Regions from separate parts of the Carnobacterium viridans genome, predicted to be linked through region 1. Evidence: predicted binding sites of a transcription regulator. Region 1 holds the regulator's gene; the other holds the start of a gene.

Evidence for each region. Region 1 encodes CtsR, which represses protease genes until heat stress. Its sites were predicted from a motif close to TTGGTCAAAAAAGGTCAAANA; they were not measured.
Region 2: clpB (ATP-dependent chaperone ClpB) is a predicted target of CtsR. The motif match lies at 5,093-5,113, and genes of this name have one in related genera.

The regions. Positions count from the first base shown of each region.
Region 1 covers NZ_FNJW01000008.1:1,763,762-1,774,309, reverse strand. Annotated here, with positions in the region: gene nrdD (anaerobic ribonucleoside-triphosphate reductase) at 1-659, opposite strand, end outside; gene BLT48_RS10010 (methylated-DNA--[protein]-cysteine S-methyltransferase) at 819-1,355, opposite strand; gene BLT48_RS10005 (tocopherol cyclase family protein) at 1,373-2,341, opposite strand; gene proC (pyrroline-5-carboxylate reductase) at 2,966-3,778, shown strand; gene tadA (tRNA adenosine(34) deaminase TadA) at 3,813-4,337, opposite strand; gene BLT48_RS09990 (helix-turn-helix domain-containing protein) at 4,461-5,324, shown strand; gene BLT48_RS09985 (hypothetical protein) at 5,393-5,776, opposite strand; gene BLT48_RS09980 (ATP-dependent Clp protease ATP-binding subunit) at 5,904-8,396, opposite strand; gene BLT48_RS09975 (CtsR family transcriptional regulator) at 8,421-8,882, opposite strand; tRNA gene BLT48_RS09970 (tRNA-Pro) at 9,258-9,331, opposite strand; tRNA gene BLT48_RS09965 (tRNA-Arg) at 9,362-9,435, opposite strand; tRNA gene BLT48_RS09960 (tRNA-Leu) at 9,439-9,527, opposite strand; tRNA gene BLT48_RS09955 (tRNA-Gly) at 9,578-9,649, opposite strand; tRNA gene BLT48_RS09950 (tRNA-Thr) at 9,657-9,729, opposite strand; tRNA gene BLT48_RS09945 (tRNA-Leu) at 9,765-9,849, opposite strand; tRNA gene BLT48_RS09940 (tRNA-Lys) at 9,891-9,963, opposite strand; tRNA gene BLT48_RS09935 (tRNA-Val) at 9,965-10,040, opposite strand; rRNA gene rrf (5S ribosomal RNA) at 10,068-10,183, opposite strand; rRNA gene BLT48_RS09925 (23S ribosomal RNA) at 10,274-10,548, opposite strand, start outside.
Region 2 covers NZ_FNJW01000008.1:158,185-168,732, forward strand. Annotated here, with positions in the region: gene BLT48_RS02240 (hypothetical protein) at 1-414, shown strand, start outside; gene BLT48_RS02245 (OsmC family protein) at 456-878, shown strand; gene BLT48_RS02250 (YajQ family cyclic di-GMP-binding protein) at 954-1,445, opposite strand; gene BLT48_RS02255 (YitT family protein) at 1,612-2,508, shown strand; gene BLT48_RS02260 (Cof-type HAD-IIB family hydrolase) at 2,847-3,659, opposite strand; gene BLT48_RS02265 (prolyl oligopeptidase family serine peptidase) at 3,796-4,557, shown strand; gene BLT48_RS02270 (metal-sulfur cluster assembly factor) at 4,643-4,972, shown strand; gene clpB (ATP-dependent chaperone ClpB) at 5,154-7,766, shown strand; gene BLT48_RS02280 (YjzD family protein) at 7,815-8,003, opposite strand; gene dnaE (DNA polymerase III subunit alpha) at 8,200-10,548, shown strand, end outside.

The sequences.
Region 1 (10,548 bases):
ATGGAACGAGGACTTTCTACATCTGCATTTCCAATTTTAAATCCATCATTGAACATACTTTTAAAATCAATCAGACAACAGTTTGTCATTGGGGAATAGGGTTGGTAATCTAAGTCATGATAATGAATATCTCCTTTTTGATGAGCATTAGCTACATGATTTGGTAATAGTTTAAGGCCAATAGATTTAGCAACCACCCCAGCTGTTAGATCTCTTTGCGTATTAAAGATATTGCTGTCTTTATTCGCATTTTCATTAACTAGAGTTTGTTCTTTGCGCAATAGATGGTGTATAGCGTAATTGATATCCGTTGACTGACTTCTTTCCAAATCACGACGAGACCGATAAAGTAGATAAGCTTCTGCTAAATCATGTTCGTGAGCCTCTAATAAAGTATGTTCTACGATACTTTGAATTTCATAGATCTTGATATCTGCTGAAAACCGTTTTGTAATTTCCTCTTTTACTTTTGTGACAATTCCATTTAATACTTGCACCGTTTCTTTATCTGTCTCTTTTTCTAATGACTGATGTGCTTTCAACAACGCCAAAAAGATTTTTTCTTCCTTAAATTCAACTTCACGGCCATCTCTTTTCAACACTTTAAGCCCCGTTTTGTTCAACGTTTCACAAATATTCACACTCTTTTCATAACTCATACGTTTACACCCTCTTCTTTCCACTAAATACTACATATAGTATTTTTAAAAAATATACTCTACATATAGTATATACGTAACTTGCAATTTCGTCCATTCTTTTCATGGATCGAAAAAAAAGAATCATACATTGAAAATTGCATGATTCCATAGTTTAGATTAGTTCATAGTGGGCCTACTTAAAGCAGTTTTTTCTAGCATCAATAATTTTTCTTTCATCTCTACTGTTCCTCGGTACCCAGATAATTTCCCATTTTTGTGAATCACTCGATGACAAGGAACGACAATCAACAATGGATTTCTTCCTATTGCTGTTCCTACAGCTCGATAAGAACCCGGCTGTCCAATTTGAGCAGCGATTTCTCCATATGATTTTGTTTCGCCATATGGGATGCCTTTTAAAGCTCTCCATACTTTTTGTTGAAAAAGCGTTCCATCAACATCTATCGGAAAAGTAAACGTGGTTCTAGATTCCGTAAAATATTCCATGAGTTGATGATGATATATCTCTAGTTTTATGTCATCTTCAATTAAAATGGCCTTTGGGAATATTCTTGCGATTCCTAATTCCAGTTCACTCAAGGGTTCGTTTAAAGATCCTACAAAACACAGTCCATTTTCAGTTGCAGCTAAAGAAAGCGTTCCTAGTTCATAATTAAAAAAATGATAAAAGATTTTCTTTTTGTCGCTTGTCATTTTTCCATCCCTTTCGTTTAAGGTTCTACTATTTCTATACCTGCTAATTTACTAAAATCTTGGTACACGGTTTGACTTTTCTTATCCTTCAGAAAAATTTCAACTTCGCCAGATAAGCCTTCTTTTATCACTTTAGTCATAATGCCCTCTTTTGGAGCAATCAATTCACCAGCAGTTGTGATAGTGCCTTTGATAGTTAGTTCAGCTTCTTTATTTTCAAGAAAAATAGTTATTGTGTCACTTTTTTGATCTTTTATTGAAATTTTACTGTTATTGTATGTTGCAAATCGGTACTCTTTATCCTTTACTACTAGAGCACAGATAAATCCTTTAAATGTTATCACATGAAATGGAATATGTGCTACTGAAAAAAAGAGACTAGTACTTGGATTTTTAAAATGATTGGATTGTATCCATGTGTATTCCTTTGGAAAAGAAGTACCCCAGTCTTTTTCAATGTAGCCTTTCCCCATCGTAAAATCAATTTTTTGATTATTTATATTCAAAAAACCTTTTAAAGTATGATTCATACTGATTACACCATGGTAGCACTCCATTTTTGGAATATAGGCAAACCCACCCATAATGGAAGGGGAAAACACAGTCCTTTTTATGTCTTGAAAATCATTTAATGTTAATTTTCCTTGGATAGTTACCTGTTCATCCTTGAGTTGGATCGACACAAACGATTCTGTGAATGTATTATCTCCAATTTGAACTGAAAATGGTTTGTGTTGGTAGTTAAATTCATCTAAACGGTACCGAATATACCCTGTTTTTGTAACTAGCTCATTTTGTTCACTTAACGTTACATAGATATATTGGATAAAACTATGCTCATCACCTTTAACTAAACTCACTCCTGGAATAAAACTGATACTGACTTTTTCGTCTATTGAAACTTGTTTATAGTACCAGCCCTCAAAATAGTTCTTTTTGGTTAACGTGCCTTGAAAAAGAATTGGATTGCGTATCTTGTCAAACATCAGCTAACCCCCTACTTCTGCTTCTATACCTGTATATTATCATACTATTAACTACTAATAAAATTCTACTTAGCTATTGTAAGGGATAGATAAAAAGGCTTTATGCTTCTTAGTGTTGATAGCTTAGTTAAATTAATGGCCGAAATTTTTGGAGGAATAAGATTTGCTTGTAGCCATGCATTGAATTCAATGCGAATTACAAAGCGTTGGCGCTTCATTGGGAGTGTGACTAAAAGCGTTTAGACCTGAATCTTCTAACGCATACCTTATCTCTAAGCGACTGAAGCCGCAAGAGCTAGGGCAACTGGAGCGAATAAGCGCAGTATGGTCAACGACCATCGATTATTACATAGAAGCACTGTAGGCTTGTGCCTAAGTGTATCATGTCTGTACGTAGCTAAAGCAACTACAGCCATGACAAAGTGGACGTCAGGACTGCTCTTTGAAACACGTTCTAGAATAGAGCAGCTTGAGACGATTCCATGGCTCTCCACAAGCAACCCCGTCTATTCCAGAAGAAATTTTATTTTCTTCTATCAACACCATTTGACGAAGATACGATAAAACAATTTCTCTATCTATGGTAAAATATACAATGAAAATGAAAATGGAGGAGTGTTGACTATGAAAGTAGGATTCATTGGTATTGGAAATATGGCTGGTGCCATTATTAAAGGAATGATACAAAATGGACATACCTCGAATCAAGATATTTATGTACACAATACAACTCCAGAAAAATTAACGCAGTTTACTGGTGAAACTGGAACACAAGCTTGTTCATCGAATAAAGAATTAGCAGCAAAAGTTGATGTGTTAGTACTTGCAGCTAAACCTAATGTTTTTCCATCTATTTTAGCAGACATAAAAGAGGAAATTGCTGCTCATCAACCAGTAGTGGTTTCTATTGCTGCTGGAACCACACTTCAAAAGCTATCCGACTTATTGAATGAAGGCCATCAAACGCCTATCATACGAGCAATGCCAAACCTAAACTCACAAGTTGGTGAAGGGATGACTGCCCTTTGTGGAAATGACTATACTACTCCGGAACAGTTAGCATTCGTTTTAAATATGTTCCAAGCGATTGGCGAAACAATTGTATTACCTGAAAAGGACTTTAGTACCTTCACAGCGATTGCTGGGAGTTCACCCGCATTTGTCTTTTTATTTATCGATTCATTAGCAAGAGCCGCTGTAAAAAATGGAATGTCTAAAGACGTAGCAACTAAAATTGCTGCTCAAGCTGTTCTTGGAAGTGGAAAATTAGTATTAGACAGTAAAGAAACACCATGGAATTTGATTGACCAGGTTTCTTCTCCTGGTGGAACAACCGTTGAAGGGATTCTAACCTTAGAAGATACTGGTTTTATATCTGCTATCACTAAAGCGACTCAAGCAGTCATTACAAAAGATCAAGATATGATGCAACAGTAAACTCATTTAACACAAAACAGACGGTAACCTTGTATTATACTTGGTTACCGTCTGTTTTGTTTTGTTTAGCTTTTCTTTGTAACTTTTCTTCTTTTTTACGCTTTCTTAATTCTCTGAAAAAGTTGCTTAGCAATTCGCCGCATTCTTGTTCTAAAAGACCTGATTCAATTTGAACTTGATGATTAAACCGTTCATCCGTCAGTAAATTCATCAATGTGCCCGCTGTACCACCTTTAGGATCACTAGCTCCATAATAAAGCTCTTTTACACGAGATAATATCATTGCGCCACTACACATAGGACAAGGTTCCAATGTCACGAATAACTGAGTTTCTTCCAATCGCCAATTCCCTAAATTTCGATTGGCTTCTTGAATAGCTAACATTTCAGCGTGTGTCGTTGCATCATTCGATTCTTCTCTTCTATTGTGTCCACGACCAATGATTTTTCCATTTAATACAACGACTGCACCAATGGGAACTTCTAATTTTTCTTTGGCTTTGTAAGCTTCTTTAATCGCTTCTTGCATAAAATACGCTTTATCTTCTGTGGTTAACATCTTCCCATTCCTTTACCTGTTCTTTTCTTTATCATAGCATAATTTATCTACAAACTTATGAAAAAAATGATAGAATAGCACTATAGACTAATTGTAATGGTTTTCATTTAAAGGAGTGCTTTTATGAATTTTAATCAGTTTAAATCTATTTACCCGTCTGCCTTTTTAACCGATGACACAAAAAATGATCCGAATTATTTAACGTTTCCTTACGATAATCAATGGATTCACTTTGATAAAAAACAATTAACCTCTTCAGAAATAAAATTACTTTACCTTGTCTTTAACAAAACGGTTTCTAACGAAAATACAGGTAATCCGCAATCAAAATGGTCGGACTTTTTATTAGATGATCAGCTGCACTTGCCTGTCGAAACCGGAGTTTATCGAATTATTCAATTTGATATTAATAAAAAAGATACACGATTTGATAAGAAACTATGGCTAAGTTCTTTTAAAAGCTTTTTTAAAGATGTACAAGAGGCTTTTTTTATTAATGATCACTACGGGCTATTGATCCACCGTTATTCAGATTATTCAATCACCCAAGACGAAACAATTGGGATTTTACAAACCTTAGATGATGATTTTTCTACTAAAACTAGTGGCTATATCGGGCAACATTGGCCCATTTCTATAGACTTCAAACGTTTTTTTAAAGAAGAACAAGCGATATTTTTTAATCAACTGAAAGGAAACAAACAAATCTTTTCATTACCTGATGTTGCTCTTAGTTATTATGCTTCAGATGCTCTCTCAAAAAGTTCTATTATCCAACACTTAAAAAAAGACCTGATCTCACATCCAGAGACTAAAGAATTGATCACCGCCATATGGTTAAACCAAGGAAATATTAGCTTGGCAGCAAAATATCTTTTTATCCATCGAAATACTTTGCAATACCGGTTAGATCGTTTCTATGAAGAATCCGGTTTTTCATTAAAAAATAGAAATGATTTACTTCTTTGTTACTTATTAACAATCTAAAAAGAAGACTTTTGCGTAAAGCCATAACTTTACGCAAGAGTCTTCTTTTTTATGAATGAAAATTTAGTTTATTTTTTTAATTTATGTTTTAAATCTTTTTTATGGTGTTTAAGTTCATGTTTCCAATCCTGTTTTTTTTCCATGAAAGCATCTCTAAAATCACTAGTCGTGTCTTTGAAATGATCTCCATAAGAGCTTACGCTACCTCTTAAATCTGAAACCTTGTCTACGACACTCAATAAGTTTGCTACTTCCATATCTGATAAGTCATCTACAACAGTCATTGCTTTTTCGTTTCCTTTTAATTTTTCTTTTACAAAGTATCTTGCTCTTTTACGATTGATTTTAGACTCGATTTTTTCCATTGCCATGTTTGAAGAAGAAACAATAATTGCTCCCACTGCAACGACTGTTCCAACTCCTATTAATAAAGCTTTCGTTGAATTTTTCATGAATAGCCACTTTCCTTTCGTCATTTCTTTATTTTCATCATAGCAGAAAGAAAATTAAAACACGAATAAAAACATCTACTATCTTTAAGAGATAGCAGATGTTTTTATTTTCTTGTTAACAATCGAATTATACGTTCTCACTGGTAGCCAACAATTTTTCGTTTGCTTTTTTTGGATCTTTTACTGTAATCCGAATCGTTCCTTTTGAAGCACCTATTGTGACTTGATCACCAATTTTAACTCGGCCGCTCAATAACTCTTCACTCAATCGATCTTCTACTTCTTTCTGAAGTGCACGACGAATTGGACGTGCTCCATACTCAGGATCATACCCAGCTTTAGCAATCACATCAATAGCCGCTTGAGTGATTTTGACTTCAATATCCATATCTTTCAATCGTTTAATAATGGTATGTGCCATTAATTTAACAATTTGAGTTAAATCTTCTTTTTCTAGAGAATGGAAAACAATCGAATCATCAATCCGATTGATAAACTCAGGTTTAAACGTTTTTTTCAATTCTTCCATGATTCGTTTTTCCATAGCTGAATGGTCTTTTTTATTGCTTGCTGTACCAAACCCAACAGCTTTTTCATCTCTTAATGCTGTTGCGCCTAAATTAGATGTCATAATCATTACCGTATTTTTGAAATCAACTTTTCGTCCTTTAGCATCTGTTAAATGACCATCATCCAAGACTTGTAATAGAATATTAAATACATCCGGATGAGCTTTTTCAACTTCATCAAATAGAATAACGGAATAAGGTTTTTGACGAATTTTCTCAGTTAATTGACCACCTTCATCATAACCTACATATCCGGGAGGTGAACCAATTAAACGACTCGTACTATATTTTTCCATAAACTCAGACATATCTACTCGAACTAGAGCTTCTTCATTTCCAAACATAGCTTCCGCAAGTGCCTTAGCCAATTCTGTTTTACCGACACCTGTAGGTCCTAAGAACATAAATGACCCAATAGGACGGTTTGGATCTTTCAAACCACTTCTAGATCGTCTAATCGCTCTAGAAACTGAACCCACAGCTTGCTCTTGTCCAATTACACGTTTATGCAACACTTTTTCTAAATTCATCAAACGGTCTGATTCTTTTTGTTCCATTTGATGAATTGGAATACCTGTCCATAAAGCGACAACTTCCGCAATATCTCTTTCCGTTACTTGTAAAGAATTTGAAGCAGCTTTTCCTTCTTGTTTTTGAATGAAACTTTCAATCTTTTTACGCTGCTTCATTTCTTTTGAACGAATTTTTGCTGCTTTTTCAAAATCTTGTAATTGAATAGCTTCTTCTTTTTCTTGTATTAAAGCTTCTAAATCTGTAACTGCAGCTGCAACTGGCGAAGGTTTACTCGATACATCTAATCGTACTTTCGAAGCTGATTCATCTATCAAATCAATGGCTTTATCTGGTAGTTGTCTTGATGTAATATAACGCGATGAGTACTTAACAGCAGCATGTACTGCCTCATCTGTAATTTCAACGCCATGATGTTCTTCATAACGAGAACGTAAGCCTAACAATATCTCTTCAGCTTCTTCTTCTGAAGGAGCATCCACATGAATGGGTGCAAACCGTCTTTCTAGAGCTGCATCTTTTTCAATATACTTTTGGTATTCATCTAAAGTTGTTGCCCCAATCGTTTGCAACTCGCCACGAGCTAATGCAGGTTTCAAAATATTAGATGCATCGATTGCACCTTCTGCTCCACCAGCACCAATTAAAGTATGCAACTCATCTATAAATAAGACAACTTCGCCATCTTGATAAATCTCATCAATCACTTTTTTCATTCGTTCTTCAAACTCACCACGATATTTTGTGCCTGCTACCAATGAACCCATATCTAACATCATTAACCGCTTATTGGCTAATGCAGCGGGAACTTCTCCATCAATAATCTTTTGCGCTAAACCTTCTGCAATCGCTGTTTTACCAACACCCGGTTCCCCAACTAAAACAGGATTGTTTTTTGTTCGGCGGCTTAAAACTTGGATAATACGTTGGATTTCCTTGTGACGACCAACAACTGGATCCAGCTTCCCTTCTCTTGCGACTGCTGTTAGATCACGAGCTAGTGAGTCCAAAGTAGGTGTACCGGCGACTTGTTTAGCAGTTGGCTTGGCTTTTCTTCCTTTACCATTTGTTACATCACTCAAACCGATTTTTTTCAATACGATTTGACGAGCTTTATTTAGATTAATGTCTAAGTTGTTTAAAATCTTAGAGGATAAAATATCTTCTTCACGCAATAATCCTAACAATAAATGTTCTGTGCCAACAAGGTCTGAGCCCATACGCCTTGCTTCATCTGTTGCAAACGTAATAGCTTGTTTGGCTCTTGGCGAATAAGGAAGAATCGCATTTTTAGAAAGATACTTCATCGTTCCATAACCAGTAAAGTGTTCAATTTCTTCACGAATATCCATTTCAGTAACAGAAAATTGTCTCAACGTTTTTCCTGCGATACCATTTTGCTCCATAATCAATCCTAAAAGAATGTGCTCAGTTCCTACAGAATGGTGACGAAATCCTTTTGCTTCTTCTTGCGCCATGATTAAAACCATTCTTGCTTTTTCAGAAAATAATTCATCCATTCATTTCGCCTCCGTTTTTATACTTTACTCATATTTTAAATTGTTTAAAAAAGCTATTAGTAATCTAGCTCTTAATTCATTTTCATCTGCTCCGCTAGAATTCAGGAGTGACTTTTCCATTACTGCTAACATGATATTTGCCTCTCGCTTAATCAACATTTCAGATTCAAATAATCTTTCTATAATAGAATATGCATTCTTTTGAGAAATTTTTTTTCCAATAATATCGATCATCATATCCAGCATTTCAGCTTCATCTAACAATTTCACTTTAATGATTCTTATATACCCGCCGCCACCACGTTTACTTTCAACTAAATAGCCTTGTTGTACCGTAAAGCGAGTATTTATCACATAATTTATTTGAGAAGGAACACAATTAAAGCGATCTGCCATTTCACTCCGCCTAATTTCGACTTGTTCATCTTGGCCTAAAACTTTTTTTAAATAAGCTTCAATGATATCCGACATGTTTTGATTGTGCATGGGGTACTTGTTACTAAAACATGTTAATGTATGGTAAGAATTTTAGCTCTAATTACTCTACATTGCAATGGTGTTTTTTTAGTAACACTCCTTTTCTTTTAGTCCTAACACTAGACGTATTATTTAGCTTACCCTTAAAATTGCTAAAAGCAAATTAAACTAATAGTGGAGGATGCTGCCAGTTAGCTTCTGGAGCATTCTTGACTAATACTGACTTTTATTATACGAGAAATAAGAAGATTTGAAAAGCATCTCTACTCACTTTCTCCTAATTCTGCTTGTAAATCCCCTCTGTTCACAATCATACTCATATAAAAAATAGACAAAAAAAGATAATTTCTCTAATATTAGAGAAATTATCTTTTTAAATATTTATCGGGAAGACAGGATTCGAACCTGCGACCCCTTGGTCCCAAACCAAGTGCTCTACCAAGCTGAGCTACTTCCCGTTACTGAGTTGTTCTTTTTTTCAAAAGAAATGCACCCAAGAGGACTTGAACCTCTAACCCCTTGATTCGTAGTCAAGTACTCTATCCAATTGAGCTATGGGTGCAAATGGTGCCGAGGGCCGGAATCGAACCGGCACGGTGATCACTCACCGCAGGATTTTAAGTCCTGTGCGTCTACCTGTTCCGCCACCCCGGCATTAGAACAGCTTTTCATTCTTACAAATGACCTCACTAGTTGAACTAGTAAGCGAAAGACGGGATTCGAACCCGCGACCCCCACCTTGGCAAGGTGATGTTCTACCACTGAACTACTTTCGCAAAAAAATGCCGGCTAAAGGAGTTGAACCCTCGACCCTCTGATTACAAATCAGATGCTCTACCAACTGAGCTAAGCCGGCTAAAGTGGTACTTCACTAATCATTCAACTAAAAAATGGTGCGGGTGAAGGGACTTGAACCCCCACGTCTCTCGACGCTAGATCCTAAATCTAGTGCGTCTGCCAATTCCGCCACACCCGCATAAAGTCTGGCATAACTAACCTTACTTGAATGATTAGTTATGAGTCATGCAGGATTCGAACCTGCGACCCTCTGATTAAAAGTCAGATGCTCTACCAACTGAGCTAATGACTCATGGTGGAGGTTGACGGGATCGAACCGCCGACCCTCTGCTTGTAAGGCAGATGCTCTCCCAGCTGAGCTAAACCTCCATGGGAAATAAAATTTTAATTGAATCTGCGTGGCAACGTCCTACTCTCACAAAGGGAAACCCTTCACTACCATCGGCGCTAAGAAGCTTAACTTCTGTGTTCGGCATGGGAACAGGTGTGACCTTCTTGCCCTCATCACCACACAATTTCAATCGAAAGTCCGTTGGACTCTCAAAACTGGATAAAGTCTAAAGTGTCTTTCGTTTGCTTACCTTCGTACACCGGGTATTGCTTTGGTTAAGTCCTCGACCGATTAGTATTGGTCCGCTCCGTATATCGCTATACTTCCACTTCCAACCTATCTACCTGATCATCTCTCAGGGGTCTTACTCACTTACGTGATGGGAAATCTCATCTTGAGGGGGGCTTCACGCTTAGATGCTTTCAGCGTTTATCCCGTCCACACATAGCTACCCAGCAATGCCCTTGGCAGAACAACTGGTACACCAGAGGTGTGTCCATCCCGGTCCTCTCGTACTAAGGACAGCTCCTCTCAAATTTCCTACGC
Region 2 (10,548 bases), 1.6 Mb from region 1:
AACTTTGAAGCCATCTTGAAGGCGAAGCATGTGCCTTTAGCTAAAAAAGAAATAAAAAATGGACAAATTTTGTATAATGGTAAATTTAAATTAAATGATCAGCAAGCTTTGCCATTTGGGGTTGTTTTTGATAATAAAGAAGAAGGCATCATTGATTTTCAAATTGTGTACCATAAACTAGCTTATGTAACAAACTTTGATGCAAAACAAAAAGTGTTAGAAGTTTTAAATGAATTAAATGAAATGAAAACAGGTTACTATCGTGTTTGTCTTGCTGGAGATGGGGAAATTTATATGAGACTTCTTTCACGGACAACAGAAGATGTAAGAGCAGCTTATGAAATGATGATCGTAGGATCAACAATCGCTAAAAGTATTCTTCCTAAAATAGAAGAAGCTGTAGGGAAAAAATAGATTCAATAGAATCGTTATCATGAAAAGAGAGTAGGGATTTCATGAAAGACCGCAAACCGTTATTTCATGCTGAGATAGTTAACGAAACAGGCGTGAATGGTCAAGCATTTGTAAAAAATGGCGGACTGAATGTTAAACTGTCCAGTCCCTTAAGTGATGAGGAAGGTACAAATCCTGAAGAATTACTTGGATTATCGTTTAGTACATGCCTTAATGCTACGATTCAATCCTTGCTAAAAGCAAGAGGAAAAGAGAATGAAAGCCGCGTTGAAGTTCATGTTGACTATATGCGTGAACCTAGTGGAATCGGATTTTTCTTTAATGTAGAAGCTTTTGCAAAAATTGAGGGACTACCTTTTGAAGAAAGCGAAAAAATCGTAGAAGAAGCTGAAAATCGTTGTCCTGTATCTAAATTATTGGCAGGAAGCCAGACAGTTTCTGTAACAGCAGTTGAACAATTTTAAATAAAAAAAGCTGAAAAGACCTTCAAGTTCATATTTGAAGGTCTTTTGTATTTTACTCACTAAAAAGGTGTTGCACTATCTGTAATTGATAAATTGCAAATCAATTGGGAGATCTGTATCTCTTAATAGAGCAATAACTTGTTGTAAATCATCACGATTTTTACCGGTTACTCGTATTTGATCGTCTTGTATTTGAGTTTTAACTTTAATACCAGATTTTTTAATCAGTTGAGTAATCGTTTTTGCGTGTTCTTTATCGATTCCATTAATTAAGTCAGCGAATTGACGAACATTTCCACCAAAAGCTTTTTCAGTTGCAGAATAGTGGAGATTTCTTGTGGGAACGCCTCTTTTAACTAATTTGTTAGACAATACGTCTTTTACTTGCTCTAATTTAAAATCATCATCTGAAATTAAAACCAATTTTTCTTTTTCTAATTTGATCTCGCTGATGGAGCCTTTAAAATCAAAACGATTGGCGATTTCTTTTGTTGCCAACTGGATGGAATTTTTTATCTCTTCCATATTCATTTCTGAAACGATATCAAAACTTGCTTCTTTTGCCATAATTGTTTCCTCCTTCTACATTGTGCTCTTAAATTGTACCACAAAGACGTGTGCAGGAGAAGGAAACGGATACAAATGAGAGTGTAATGAATAAAACTATTTTTTGCTTTCTTTATAAAGAAAAAATTGTTATCCTTGTTTGATTAAGTAAGTAGGGAGTTGCCAAATGACAAAATTAAAAACACCAAATTTTTGGATCGAACACATAAAAAAAATCTTTTTTATCTTTTTTGCAGCTATTACAAGTGCAGTGGCATTAAATAATTTTTTAATACCTTCTAACATTTATGCTGCTGGTATTAATGGAACTTCGCAATTATTATCAGATGTTCTTAGCAACAATTCAGGAATTCTAATTGATACAGGTGTCTTGATCCTTGTGTTTAATATTCCAATTGCAATCCTTGGATGGTTTAAGGTAGGAAGAAATTTTACATTATATAGTTTTTTGACCTCTATATTGATTTCGATGTTTACAGTTATCTTGCCCATTAACCCGCTGAGTACAGACCCGATGATGAATGCTTTGTTTGGAGGCATTATTAGTGGAGCTGGAATTGGTTTCGCGTTAAAATATGGGTTTTCAACTGGTGGAATGGATATTATTTCAATGGTGTTAGCTAAAACAACCGGAAGATCAATTGGAACGTTAACATTTGCCATGAATTTGCTGATTGTTTCGTCAGCTGGTTTTTTATACGGTTGGGAATATGCTTTGTACACATTGGTATCGATTTATGTTATGACTAAAATGATTGATACGATTCATACTAGTCATCAAAAAGTGACGGCCATGATCGTGACCAATGAACCAGATGCTTTAGTAAAAGTCATTCATGAAAAATTAATGAGAGGTATCACCATTATTCCTGCAAAAGGAGCTTATTCAGGAATGGATCGTTCTATTTTAATGGTGGTAATCACTCGCTACGAGATGTACGAACTTGAACAAGCGGTCAGAGAAGCAGATGCTTCAGCATTTGTTAATTTCATGGAAACGAATAAAGTGTTAGGTGAATTTTGGAGTTCTGATCGACAAAAAGAATCTCAATTAAAAAAATAAAGAGTTCTATACTTTTTAGTGTTGATAGCTTAGTTAAATTAAGGACACGAAATTTCTGGAGGAATAAGGTTTGCATGTAGCCATTCAAAGAATTCAATGCGAATTACAAAGCGTTAGCGCTTCAGCGATTACGCTTTGTTTAAGGCTTGAAAGTCTGAAGACTATGAACTTTAGTCTTCAGGCGGTTCCATGGCTCTCCACAAGCAAACCCGTCTATTCCAGAAGAAATTTTATTTTTTCTATTAACACCATTTGACAAAGAGTCAAATAAAGTAAGACAAGGAACCATTCTTAATGAATGACTCCTTGTCTTTTTTTACGCTTAATTAAGGAAGAAACTAAACTAATTTAAAGTAATTTTCTAAATAATGAGCCAAACCTTCTTCGTTATTGGTTTTTTCCGTTATATCATTTGAAATGTGTTTTAAAGTATCAATTCCATTTTTCATGACTACACCATGTCCTGCATATTGAATCATTTCATAATCATTATCTTCATCACCAAAAGCAATAATATCTTTTTGTTTGATACCATATACTTGAGCAATGCGTTCGACACCTAATGCTTTTTGTACACCTGCTGCTACGATTTCTAAACAAGGTGTTTGTCCGCCCCAAGTTCTAATCTCGACTGAATCGCCATAACGAGCTGCAATTTTTTCAATGATATAAGCTTGGTTTTCTTTATCCGTAAAGACACAAACAGCAGTAGGGTCTTCTTTTAAACTAGAAGCTGTTAATTTTGAAGCGCTTTTTTTTCCTTCTGGAAAGAAATCGCTATAAGGGACGAAATAGTTATCTGCAAAAACGGTGTCTCTGAGTTCAGCAGCAATTAAGTGGATGTCTAACTCTTTTTTTAAAGTCAGCATATCTAAGGCAATTTCACGATCTAATGTTTTATGGTATTGCGATTTCCAATTTAATTGGTCTGGCAAATGGCACAACGCTCCATTAAAGTTAACCATAGGCGTTTCCATACCTAATTGAGTATAAAATTGTTTGCTGTTTCTATAAGGTCTGCCTGTTACGATTGAAACAAGGTGACCCGCATTTCTTAAAGTTGTAAGAACCTTTTGTGTTCTTGCTGAAATTTCTGAACGATTGTTCAATGTAGTGCCATCTAAATCAAGAGCAATTAATTTTTTATTCATCAAAATCCTCCGACTATTCTTCATTTGTCTTTATAAAAGCTTCTATGTTTCTTTTGTGCTACACTTACTGCATAGAACCTTTACAAATAGTGTACCACAAAGTTCATAAGAATAAATATAGAAAGAGGTTAGATAGATGATAACGGTAAAACAAGAGAACGTAAATGGTATCCCTATATTAGAAGTTGTTTCAACAGAAAGTATAAATAAAACTTTACCAACTGTTGTTTTTTATCATGGGTGGACAAATTTTAAAGAAAGTTCTTTAGTTCATGGATATGAAATCGCTAGAAAAGGATTTAGAGTACTGATTCCTGAAGCTTATTTACATGGAGAAAGGAGTCAAGGTGCTCCAGTAAATGAAAGAAGTATGGAGTTTTGGGATGTTGTCCAACATAGTTTAGTAGAATTTCCAACTATAATCGATTATTATGTAAAAGCGGGATTAACAGATCAAAATCGCATCGGCGTGTCTGGCCTTTCTATGGGCGGTGTAACAACTTCCGCATTGTTAACGCACTATCCTTGGATAAAAACTGCTGTTGTCTTGATGGGAAGTCCCGCGCCAATTCCTTTTTCTAAATGGTTATTGACCTCTAAATGGCAACAAGGAGTAGAAATTGATTTTGAGTCAGAACAATTTGCTCCTGCTATCGAATCGTTAAAAGCTATTTCACTCGATTTACAACCTGAAAAAATTGATGGTAAATTTGTTCATTTCTGGCATGATGAAGATGATGATTTAGTACCTTATCAACCAACTTTTGATTTTTATAAAAAAATAAAAGATCAAGATTATGGACAATATGTGAGTTTTACAACGACGGAAGGACATGGTCATCATGTCCCTTATATGATTTCGGTTGAAACAGCTGAATATTTCAATAAACATTTATAAAAAAATCACAATCTCTCGTTGAAATGATTTACTTCACCTCTTATAAGAGGTAAAATAAAGTCAAAAATGAGAAGGTGGTTACCCAATGGAACCAACTAGTGAAAATCAAATAGAAGAGCTTAAAGGATGCATAATGACAGCTTTAGAACAAGTTATCGATCCAGAACTGAATATTGACATTGTCAATCTAGGGTTAGTTTACGCTATTGAACTAATGGATGAAAATCACTGTGTGATAAAGTTAACGTTAACAACAATGGGCTGTCCATTAGCAGATACCATTACTAATGATATTATGACAGCTATGCAATCAATCCCTGAAATTACTTCAACCGAAGTTAAGCTAGTCTGGTACCCTGCTTGGGATACCAGCAGAATGAGCCGTTATGCAAGAATTGCATTAGGTATTAGATAAAGAAAAGTTTACTCTGTTAAAAGTTAGAGTAAACTTTTTAAATCTAGTAGTTGAAACAATGTTGAGAGCAAATTCTAATCTCTTAAACCTGCAAATTGAGTTCAAAGATTCAATTGTTTTCGTTTGACCTTTACTGATTAATTGAATATAATAAGATTAGAAAAATCAAGGAGGGGTTCCAATGGATATAGAAAAAATGACCACAACAATGCAGCAAACTCTTGGTGAAGCTCAAAGTATTGCCGTAACGAGAAAGCATCAAGAAATTGATCTTCTCCATTTATGGAAAGTGTTTTTGACTCCTGACCATTTTGCACGTGGACTTTATCAATCTCTCGGAATCGATACAGATGATTTTGAATTTTTTGTAGACCAAGAATTAGACAATTATCCAACTGTGGAAGGCTCAAATGTTCAATATGGACAAGGAATGAGCCAAAATTTATTTCGATTGCTAACGGAAGCTGATACTTTAAGGGCTGAATTTCAAGATGATTTCCTTTCAACCGAAATTATTTTGCTAGCACTTATGAAATTAAAGAACCACAGCTTGACAAAGTATTTAAGCAAAAATGGATTAACTGAAAAAGCATTAAAAGCTGAAATTGAAAAAATAAGAGGAGGAGATCGCGTGACCTCACAAAATCAAGAAGAAACTTATCAAGCACTTGAAAAATATGGAACTGATTTGGTTAAGGCGGTAAGAAGCGGAGACCAAGATCCAGTCATTGGAAGAGATGATGAAATTCGTGATGTGATTCGTATTTTATCTCGTAAAACAAAGAATAACCCTGTACTGATTGGAGAACCCGGTGTTGGTAAAACGGCCATAGTAGAAGGGTTGGCACAACGAATCGTTCGAAAAGATGTTCCCGAAAACTTAAAAGGAAAAACTATTTTTTCATTAGATATGGGCGCGTTGATCGCAGGAGCTAAATACCGTGGTGAATTTGAAGAACGGTTAAAAGCAGTCTTAAAAGAAGTGAAAAAAAGCGAAGGGCAAATCATCTTATTTATTGATGAGATCCACACTATTGTAGGTGCAGGTAAAACAGAAGGCAGCATGGATGCAGGAAATCTATTGAAGCCTATGTTAGCTCGTGGCGAATTGCACTGTATTGGTGCAACCACACTAGATGAATACCGGAAATACATGGAAACGGATAAAGCGCTGGAAAGACGCTTCCAGAAAGTACTCGTTGATGAGCCAACTGTAGAAGAAACCATCAGTATTTTAAGAGGACTAAAGGAACGTTTTGAAATTCACCATAGTGTAAATATCCATGACAATGCTTTAGTTGCTGCTGCAACGTTATCGAACCGCTACATTACGGATCGTTTTTTACCGGATAAAGCCATTGATTTAATAGATGAAGCTTGTGCAACGATTCGAGTGGAGATGAATTCACGACCTACTGAATTGGATCAAGTTTCGCGTCGTTTGATGCAGCTGGAAATCGAAGAAGCAGCGTTGAAAAAAGAGAAAGATGATGCTAGCATCCGAAGATTAGATATCATTCAAGAAGAATTATCTAATCTTCGTGAAGAAGCCAATCAGTTGAAAATGAAATGGGAAACTGAAAAAGAAGAAGTCGCTAAATTGCGTAATAAACGTGCTGAAATTGAAAAAGCGCGTCATGAGTTAGAAGAAGCTGAAAGTAACTATGACCTAGAACGTGCCGCTGTTTTAAGACATGGGCAAATTCCTGCTTTAGAAAAAGAATTGAAAAAGCTGGAAGAGGAACAATTAGCTGCCCAAGGCAATTCAATCAGACTTGTGCAAGAATCGGTAACGGATGAAGAAATTGCTGTCGTTATTGGTCGGATGACGGGTATTCCTGTTAGTAGATTAGTTAAGGGAGAACGTGAAAAATTAATGCACTTAGATACGTCATTAAGTGAACGCGTTATCGGTCAAGATGAAGCGGTACAAAGTGTATCAGATGCGGTTATCCGGGCTCGAGCTGGTATACAAGATCCTAATCGTCCGCTAGGTTCATTCCTGTTTCTAGGACCTACTGGTGTAGGGAAAACCGAATTAGCTAAAGCTTTAGCCGAAAACTTGTTTGACTCGCAAGATCATATGGTGCGAATCGATATGAGCGAATATATGGAAAAACATACTGTTTCAAGATTGATAGGAGCACCTCCAGGTTATGTTGGATATGATGAGGGAGGGCAATTGACCGAAGCGGTAAGAAGAAGTCCGTATACTATTGTCTTGTTAGATGAAATTGAGAAAGCTCATCCGGATGTATTTAATATTTTATTACAGGTATTAGATGATGGACGCCTAACCGATTCTAAAGGCAGAATGGTCGATTTTAAAAATACCGTTTTAATTATGACAAGTAACATTGGTTCTGATTTATTGTTGGAAGGCACGGATGAACAAGGACAAATAAAAGAAGCGACAAAAGAACATGTGATGTCATTATTAAAAACATCCTTTAAACCAGAGTTCTTAAATCGAATCGATGATACAATTTTATTTGCACCACTTAGCATACAAGTTGTGAAGAAGATTGTTCTCAAATTAGTACACAATTTGTCAAAACGTCTAGCAGAACAAGATATTGAACTGACTATTTCAAATGAGGCACAAATATGGATAGCGGAAAAAGCTTATGATCCTATGTATGGTGCGAGACCGTTGAAGAGATTTATTACTAAAGAAGTGGAGACACCTTTAGCTAAAGGAATCATTTCTGGAGAAATCCCACCAAAATCTAAAGTAACAATTACACTAAAAGAGGATCAACTATCTTATGAGACAGTGATGTTAAATGATTAAACAAAAAAAAGACATTCATTAGAATGTCTTTTTTTTGTTTATAAAAGCTTATTTAGTTGCATGTCCATGTTTTTGATCAGGAAAAGACTTGGCAATTAAAATAACCATAACGCCAATAAATAAGCCAATAGCGGATGCCATAACAAAGTTATACGAACCGCTTGATAATGAGCTACCAATGTAATTTACAGCTTGTCCTATAAGGAATCCCCAAAATAATGTCACTAAATATTTCATGATATAACCTCTCTTCTTTTACACGTTCATTTTAGCACTTTCAAAAACTTTGTAAAGCAAAAGTAAGTAGAACTTTTTTTATTGTAGGTTACTTTGGATTATTGCAACAAGAATAAAAAGTTCTTTTTAGAAGGTTTGCGTATACGAATCTTAGAAGGGTATAATAGATAGTAATGAGTTAGAATGGGGTGACAAAATGTCATTTGTACAATTGCAAGTTATTAGTTCATATAGTTTATTACAAAGTACAACTTCAATTGAAGAATTAGTGGTCAAAGCAAAAGAACGAGGTTATCAAGCGATTGCTTTAACCGACCACAATGTCTTATATGGAATGGTTGACTTTTATAAAATGTGCAAAAAACATCAGATCAAGCCCATTTTAGGGTTAACGTTAGATGTTGGGGGCACTGTAAATAGCGAAGAGACTTATTCAATTATTCTATTAGCTAAGAATGCTAAAGGATATGAAAGTTTGATGGCTCTTTCAAGTGAAAAAATGTTATTACTTGAAAATGAACGTCTTACATTTAAACAAATAAGTCAATACAGTCAAAATTTAATCGCAGTCACACCTGGGGAAAATGGAGAAGTAGAAACTCTTTTACTTCAAGATGAAAAAAAATCAGCAGCAACAGTAGTCAAAGAATGGCAAACGGCTTTTCCTGAGCAACAATTTTATCTTGGCATACAGCTGCATCAAAAACTAATGACCATCAAAGATGCATTAAATAAACTAGCAAATGAAACGGCCACTTTAACAGTTGCTTTGCAAGATATACGGTACATTGATGCAGTTGACGACTTTAGTACTACAGTATTAAGAGCGATTAATAAGGGCGAGACTCTCTCCCCTCAACAGCCTACTGAAGAAGGCGAGTATTATTTGCCTGAAAGCAATCAGGTAGAACAGTTATTTAAAGATAATGACTTGGAACAAGCTGCTCAACGAACCAACGAGATAGCTGAAATGATTGATGCGGACATATCCTTGCATCAACAATTATTGCCAAAATTTCCTTTATCTAAAGACACAAAGACAACGGAGTTTTTAAAAGAACAGTGCTTAAAAGGGTTAGCAGTGAGAGTACCTCAATCAGATGAACGATACACAAAGCGATTAGATTATGAGTTAGCCGTTATTCAAAAAATGGGGTTTGAAGATTACTTTTTAATTGTGTGGGATGTCATGGCGTATGCTCATAAAGTGAAAATTGTTACAGGTGCAGGTAGAGGTTCAGCAGCTGGATCTTTGGTGGCTTATTTACTAGAAATCACAGACGTTGATCCGATTGAGTACAACTTATTATTTGAACGATTTTTGAATGAAGAAAGGTATACAATGCCTGATATCGATTTGGATTTCCCTGATAATAGACGTGAAGAAATTTTGCTTTATGTAAAAAATAAGTATGGTCAAAATCATGTTGCTCAGATAGCTACTTTTGGAACGTTAGCAGCTAAGATGGCTCTAAAAGATGTAGCAAGAGTATTTGGGTTAAGTCCTTCAGAAGCAAATGTGTGGTCAAAGGCCATTCCCAAAATATTGGGCATCACTTTAGAAAAAGCCTATAAAGAATCAGCAACGCTCAGAAAACTAGTTGAAGAAAATGATAAAAATAGTTTGCTCTTTAAAACAGCCAAAAGAATTGAAGGATTGCCTCGTCATATATCGACACATGCAGCCGGAATTGTTATCAGCGATAACCCACTAACTCAGTATGTCCCTTTGCAAAAAGGTGGAGGAGAAATTCTGTTAACGCAATACCCGATGGGAAATGTAGAAGAAATTGGCTTGTTAAAAATGGATTTTTTAGGGTTGAAAAATTTAACAATCATTGACAACACGCTAAAACTTGTTCAAAGGAAAACTGGAAAACGCTTGGATCTTTTGACTATTCCAATGCAAGATCAAAAGACTCTGCAATTATTCCGTCAAGCAGATATGGTGGGAATTTTTCAATTTGAATCTTCTGGAATAAAAAACGTTCTTCGCAGATTAGAGCCTTCTTCAATCGAAGATATCGCGGCCGTAAATGCTTTGTATCGCCCGGGCCCGATGGAACAAATTGATACGTTTATCAAAAGGAAACAAGGTATCGTTCCCATAGAATACCCTCATGAAAGCTTATCAGAAATTTTAGCGGTCACTTATGGTGTAATGGTTTATCAAGAACAAGTCATGCAGGTAGCTGCCAAAATGGGTGGGTACACATTAGGTCAAGCAGATATTTTAAGACGAGCGATCGGGAAAAAACAAAAAGCCATTATTGATAAAGAGAGACACCATTTTATTTCTGGTGCGAACCAATTAGGCTACACTAAAGAAGTAGCCATGCAAGTTTATGATTATATCGAACGATTTGCGAATTATGGGTTTAACCGTTCCCATGCAGTAGCGTACTCATTCATTGCCTATCAGATGGCTTATCTAAAAGCACATTACCCCAATGCTTTTTTTGTGGCGCTATTAAATTCAGCTCTAAACAGTTCTGCTAAAATGAAAGAATACATTATTGAAGCGAAGAAAAGGAAAATAAAAGTT